3 regions of the Cytobacillus sp. FSL K6-0265 genome follow, and region 2 is predicted to be linked to each of the others. Evidence: riboswitches for the same ligand, from Rfam matches in the RefSeq annotation. Region 2 holds a riboswitch; each other region holds the start of a gene.
What was found. A riboswitch is a leader RNA that binds a small molecule or an ion and turns the genes downstream of it on or off. The one in region 2 is predicted to bind cobalamin.
Positions count from the first base shown of each region.

Region 1: another riboswitch for cobalamin. It lies ahead of MHH73_RS13095 (ribonucleoside-diphosphate reductase subunit alpha); the one in region 2 lies ahead of MHH73_RS05045 (hypothetical protein).
Region 3: another riboswitch for cobalamin. It lies ahead of MHH73_RS02395 (ABC transporter substrate-binding protein); the one in region 2 lies ahead of MHH73_RS05045 (hypothetical protein).

Region 1 is NZ_JBBOPE010000001.1:2,600,233-2,602,505, forward strand. Features, by position in the region: gene MHH73_RS13095 (ribonucleoside-diphosphate reductase subunit alpha) at 1-828, opposite strand, end outside; cobalamin riboswitch at 994-1,172, opposite strand; gene MHH73_RS13100 (heavy metal translocating P-type ATPase) at 1,657-2,273, opposite strand, start outside.
Region 2 is NZ_JBBOPE010000001.1:976,795-979,067, reverse strand. Features, by position in the region: gene mmgD (citrate synthase) at 1-939, opposite strand, end outside; gene MHH73_RS05045 (hypothetical protein) at 884-1,159, opposite strand; cobalamin riboswitch at 1,323-1,525, opposite strand; gene MHH73_RS05040 (MarR family winged helix-turn-helix transcriptional regulator) at 1,715-2,158, shown strand; gene MHH73_RS05035 (MFS transporter) at 2,176-2,273, shown strand, end outside.
Region 3 is NZ_JBBOPE010000001.1:454,812-457,084, reverse strand. Features, by position in the region: gene MHH73_RS02400 (FecCD family ABC transporter permease) at 1-278, opposite strand, end outside; gene MHH73_RS02395 (ABC transporter substrate-binding protein) at 244-1,206, opposite strand; cobalamin riboswitch at 1,315-1,490, opposite strand; gene MHH73_RS02390 (hypothetical protein) at 1,544-2,273, opposite strand, start outside.

The sequences.
Region 1 (2,273 bases), 1.6 Mb from region 2:
ATCCACGCTAACAGCCGTATTATTCAGCTGTTTCATCCATGGAAGCACACCAGACGAAGCGCCTTTGAATCCTTTTATCATACTGCCTCTACTACGAATCTTACCTAAATAAACGCCAATTCCACCACCGTTTTTTGATAGTGCAGCAATGTCTGTATTACTGTCATAAATCGAATCTAAACTATCATCAACTGTTTCGATAAAGCAGCTAGATAGTTGTCCCCAATTCTTACCTGCATTTGATAAAGTTGGTGTAGCTACAGTCATAAATAAGTTACTCATTGCCCAGTAAGCTTCTTTTACTAATTGCAAACGATTTTTTTCTTCTTGATGCATAAGAATCATTGCAATTACCATCCAGCGTTCTTGAGGCAACTCAAAAATTCTTTTTTGGCGATCTTTTGCTACGTAACGGTCAGTTAGCATTTTAATCCCGAGATAAGTAAAGAGCTGATCTCTTTCAGGGACAATTTCTTTGCCTAATTCATCAATCTCTTCTTTTGTATAACTAGATAATAAAATAGGACTATAAATATCAATATCACTCAACTGTTGAATTAAAGAATGAAAATCACCATAAGCTTGGCCACTGTACCCTCGGTTCTCAGCTGCTTGTTGATAAATCTTCTTTAAATATAAATGGGCAGCCACATAGGTCCAATCAGGTTCATTTACATTTATGTAAGAAAGACATTCTAGAATTAACTGATTATAGAAACTGTCTACCTCTAGGTGTTCTAATTGTTCAGCCCGTTTTTCTAACGCACTAATTGGTAAATTACTGAATTGTTGATATAATTGCTCAAAATTGACTGTCGGTTCAATCATTGTTTTCAAAGTTTTTCCTCCTTCAACCTATTTCTATCAAATTTAGGCATAAAAAAAACCGCTCCAGTTACACCTTGAGCGGATCAAACGACAGTATAAATACAAGTGTACAATTACACTCTTTTTATGATCTGTCGTTTCATCTTCTCAAGCCCCGAAGAAATGAAACTTTTGATTAAGAAGGCAGGTATCCTGGCTTGTGTATCAACCTACTAAGAGCCTTCCCATTCTCTCTAAAAGAACAGTGGTTTCCTCTTTTCGTCACACTTACAGTTGCGGGTACAGCTCCGGATTATCCGGATTCCCATTTTAAGTCCATTTGGACTCCTTCAACCAATTACTATATGTAGTTGTCATATCTATAATAAATAACTATATATTGTATCTGAGATTGTATGAGTAATCATATCACATCATTTCATAGAATACAATTTATTTCTTTTATATAAATTTCAAAATAAACTTTTCGTTCTTTCATCGGTAAATTTGAGACCATTATAAATAATAGCACTTCTTATTTATGTAAAAAAGGCTTGAAATCCATTAAAAATTGTTCAACCCTACTTTTTTACCTGCAAACTAGTAAGCTTAAACCAGAAAAGAAATCGTTTTTGGTAAAATAAATTAAACGGTCACAGAAGTGTCAAAATGTAATAATTGCGCTAAAATGGTTGCTCAATAATCAATTAAAAGAATACTCCATATTAACAAGAAAATGTTTTAACCTCTTGGTACAAATCTTTTAAAACTCTATAAAGAAAAACAAGCTAACTATTTTATTAGCTTGTTTTTCTCTTTAAATCTTTTGATAGAATGTCTTTATGCTAGTTATTTTACACGTTGCAATCGAAGTGCGTTTAATACAACAGAGACAGAACTAAATGCCATCGCCGCACCCGCCAACCATGGTGCTAAGAAACCTGCAGCTGCAATAGGAATACCGATTGTATTATAGCCAAAGGCCCAAAAAAGATTCTGTTTAATATTACGAATGGTTTTTTTACTCATCATGATCGCATCAGCAATACTATTTAGGTCACCACGCATGAGTGTGATGTCTCCTGCTTCCATGGCAATATCTGTACCTGTACCGATAGCCATGCCGATATCGGCAGTTGCTAATGCAGGGGCATCGTTAATGCCATCCCCTACCATCGCTACTTTTTTGCCTTGACTTTGCAGTTTTCTAACTTCTTCTGCTTTCGTTTCTGGTAAGACTTCTGCAATGACTTTTGAAATACCTACTTCTTTAGCAATGGCTTGTGCTGTTAACTGGTTATCACCAGTCATCATAATGACTTCTAACCCCATATCATGTAGCCTTTGAATCGCTTCGCTTGATGATTCTTTTATTGTGTCAGCTACAGCAATAAGCCCTTTTGCTCTACCGTTAATAGCTACAAGCATAGCTGTTTTTCCTTCGCCTTCTAATTCTTTCATTTGTT
Region 2 (2,273 bases):
ATTAGGGTATAATCCTTTCTCAACTTCCATAATTCTTTCTCCTGCTTCACATTTTCGAAGCAATGAATCATCTCCATTTTGTATCGATAACTCTTGTAGAGCTTCTTTCATCATTAATGCTCTTGGGTCCATTTTGTTCATATAAACTCTATGACCAAAGCCCATAATCTTTTCTTTTTTAAATAATTTTTTATAGAAGAGACTTTCCAAGCCACCGACACTTTCTGCTTCATTCAACATGTACATAACCGCTTCATTCGCACCGCCATGCAAGCTCCCTTTTAAACTTGCAACTGCGCCTGTTAAAGCTCCAAAGAGATCGGATTGTGTAGAAGCAATTACTCTTGCGGTAAATGTTGAATTTGGCATTTCATGTTCACTATATAAAAGTAATGATTGGTCAAATACTCTTTCTTCTAAATCGGATGGTACTCTACCAGTTAACATATAGAAAAAGTTGGCACTATATGAGAGGGATTTATCCGGTTCAATTTTTTCCAGACCTTGTAATATACGATAACTGTTAGCTACAATCGTTGGAACTCCTCCAAGTAGGCGATAAGCTCTTTCTTTATTTCCTTGCTTCGACCGATCATCTAAAGTCGTATCATATCCAGCTAAGCTTGAGATGCCCGTGCGGAGCCCATCCATTGGATGTGTTCCTTTTGGTAAATGAGTAAAAACCTCCATAACGGCCGTCGGTATTTCATAATAGGACTTTAACCTAGTAGCTAATGCGTGTTTTTCCTCGTCTGTTGGTAATTGATCTTCTAGAAGTAAATGGATAATATCTAAATATCTTTTCGTTTTTGAAAGTTGAATTAAATCATAACCTTTTATGACAATTTCTCCATGAACCGTATCTAAAAATGAAATGTTAGTCTCAGAAGCTATGATTCCCTCTAACCCTGGTATATATTTCTCCTCCATGCTCACAATCATTTTCCTCCCATCCAATTACATCGTGCCTGACAATGCTGTAAGCCCTTTCAGCATTCCTCAAATATATTTGGATCTTCTCTTCTTCTACAGAGAGTGTTTGGATGTCTTCTTTACACTGTTCTAACACTTTTCTTAAACTATAACCCTCAGCAGAATAGCTGTTTATCATGATCGTAGATTTCATTATGTTCACATAATAAGGAACGGTTCCAAACAAAGCTTTTCCTCCGTTCTTGCTCCCCTTTTTTCCATATCAATCCATTAAAAAAACAACTTCTAGAAAGAAGTTGTTAAGTTCAAACGAATACTAAAAATAAACATGCAACTTTGGCATGTATTCATTACCCGTACTTAACACCTCCTATATCCACGTAGGAATTGATGTTTACACTAAACAGGCAGGTCTCCTGGCTTATGGTCAACATGATACGAAACCTTCCCATCTCCTATTGAAGGAAACAGTGGCATCTTTCGTATCACTCGCAAATACAGTTGCGGGACAGCGACGGAATCTAACCGTACTTCCCTTTTAAGTAAATAGACAATCAAGCATTCTATTTACACCTATTTTAGAAAATATTAAGTTGTTCCACTTAAATATATCAATATTTTAGAAAATTTACAATCCTTTTTCTTATTCACACTGCTTTTCACTTTTTATTAATGTCATGTCACCTACAACCATAGCTTATAACATTTCCCATTTTGTAGAAAAAATAAATCGCCCCATAGACAGACAAGATGGCTTTTTGTTATAGTATATTAGTTACCATTGATAACTATTTTAAATGAGGTGGATATTATAATAGCTAGCCAAAGATTCTTCCATCATTTTATGATGCTTTATCGCCCTTTTGAAAATAGACTGAATAGCTTATTAACGAAACACCAATTACAACGAGCACAGTGGACAATCCTTTATTATCTCTACCATTTCGGTCCAACGACTTTAGTAGAAATTGCTGCGTATCAAGGTGTTGAAAAGCCAACAGTCACGAGGACAATAAACCAGCTTGAGGAATATGGATATGTAGAAAAAATCCCAAGCATGGATAAACGTGAAAAGAAAATGAAGATAACGAACGAAGGTGAGCGCATATACAAACAAATCCGCATTCCGATTGATCAGTTCGAAATGGAAATATTAGAGGGAATCACAACTGAAGAACAAGAAGAATGTATTCGGATTTTTGATAGTATTAAAAGCAATTTGTAAGGAGGAAGAAAAAAAATATGCGTTCAACAAAAGAAAAATTATGGACTAAGGACTTTATCACCATTTCTTCCGTAAACTTTTTTCTAACATTAGTGTTTTATTTATTAATGGTTAC
Region 3 (2,273 bases), 520 kb from region 2:
GCAGCACCTGCCATTGCAAGTGATGCCCCGACGAATCCTGCCAATACGACTCTAGGCAAGCGAATATTCATAACAATATTACTGTGCATTGGATCAACATCATTACTTATTGGTAAACGTAAGATTTCCGCTCCAATGATATTCAATATATCTAACGGTAGCACTGAAACCGTACCTATAGAAATCCCCATAAGCATGGCTACACATAGGAAAACGAATGCACAGAAATAAGCAACCCCTCTATTATTTAAATACTTCTGGGTAAATCGCTTTTGCAAGCTCCTCTACTCCTTCTACAAGTCTAGGACCTGTACGAGTTACCTTATCAGAGTGCACATCATACACTTGCTTCTCTTTAACGGCTGTTACATCTTGCCATCCTTCTCGACTTAAAAGGGTTTCTACTGCATTTTCCGTATAATATCCGTATGTAGTAATAATCACATCAGGATTCTTTTCGATGACAGCTTCCTCGTCAATTTGTGGCCAACCCTCTTCATCTATTACATTTTCCGCTTGGATCAAATTGAGCATATTATCAATAAATGTTTTCTGTCCGGCAGTATATAAAGAAGGTGCTGCAGAGATTTCTACAAAAACAGATTTTTTCTCTTCAACGGATTTTGCCTTTTCTCCGATTTCTGCCAAACGGGTTTTCATTTCATCAACTGTTTGATTTGCTTCTTCTGTTGCTCCTGTTGCTTTACCAATCATTTCAATAGAATCATACATTTCTTCAAAATCCTGGGCATCATTGACAATAAGAACAGGAATACCAGCACTTCTTATTTGATCTAAACCTTCAGTACTATTATGTGCACTTGAATTATGTGCTAATACGATGTCCGGATTTAAAGCAATAATTGCTTCTACATTAAATTCCTGTCCACCGATCTTTTCAATATCAGCCACTTCTTCTGGATAATTATCAAAATCAGAAACACCGACTACCTTCTCACCTAATCCTAATTCGAAAGCGATTTCAGTATTACTCGGCATTAACGAAACAATCGCTTCTGGTTCCTCTTCAATTACCACTTCATGATCCCAAGCATCCGTTAATGTTACAGGAAAAGCGCTAGTTTCAGTACTCTCTTCAACCTTTTCTTCTCCACCTGTTTTCGGCTCAGCTGTGTCGTTCCCACATCCAGCAAGAATACCTGCTGATAGTAAAATCGAGACTAAAAATAAATACCATTTCTTCATGATTAACCCTCCTTAAAATATAAAACATCCCCAGTAGTAGGAGATGTTTGGAAGGAATAAATCACGACAAAGAAGCCTTACCAAACACCTCCTATCCTCGTAGGTTACAGTGTTTATGGAAGATAGGCAGGTTTCCTGGCTCATGGTTAATATCACAGTTTCCTGCTATTACATAGATAGCAGGTTTCTTTGTTATCAACCATTTACAGTGGCGGGACCGCATTGGTTTTACACCAATTTCCCCTATTAAGTCATAAAATGACACCTATTTCCTTAAATCTACAATTTTCTGTCGATTTTATTATACCTTATCATATATTGTGGTGCATTATTATTTTTATGAATCAGTTACTTGCCATTCTTTCAGTTTTTTATCAAAAACCAATTTCGCGTCCGGAGTGGCTTCCTTTCTCATTGCTTCAAACTCATCATACATATCATCCATATTAGCGAAATCGCCAATTGTCCAGAGTGGGATACTAATTTTCGTTCGTGTCTGCTCACTTTGTTCATAAGAAATGACCAGACCTTCCTTCATTAAATTTCTTAATGCACGTAAAACATCTTCTGGCACTTGCGGATATGTTTTTTTCTTTTTCAGGCCTAATAAAGATTTTTCTACTTTTAAATGCTCCATCTTCATCGCTGCCACATCGCCAAGCATTTTGTAAAAATCCTGCCAGTCTCGGTAATAGACCTTATTTAACCAACCGTCATCATAGGCTAAATAGCAATAACGATTGCTTAAATGGTTATAGAAAGGTTTCTTTAAATGCTCCTTTACATGACTAAGATATAGGAGCTCAGCAATTGCTTGGGCAGGTAGTTCATTTAACGATTCTTCCTCCTCGAAATCTATCCAGCAAAAATCACCATAACTATAAACATCTTCGTTTATAAGTGCTGGCAATTCCTCATGAGACACCCAATCAAACATGGTATGTACATTCCGTTCCCCGTTTTCATACTGATGCTTCATTAATAGGAGATGCCCAGTGTTGTTCTGTAAGGATTTCATAAACTCAGAAAATTCAATTCCATAAGAAATAACAGACTGGTCCTTTTCG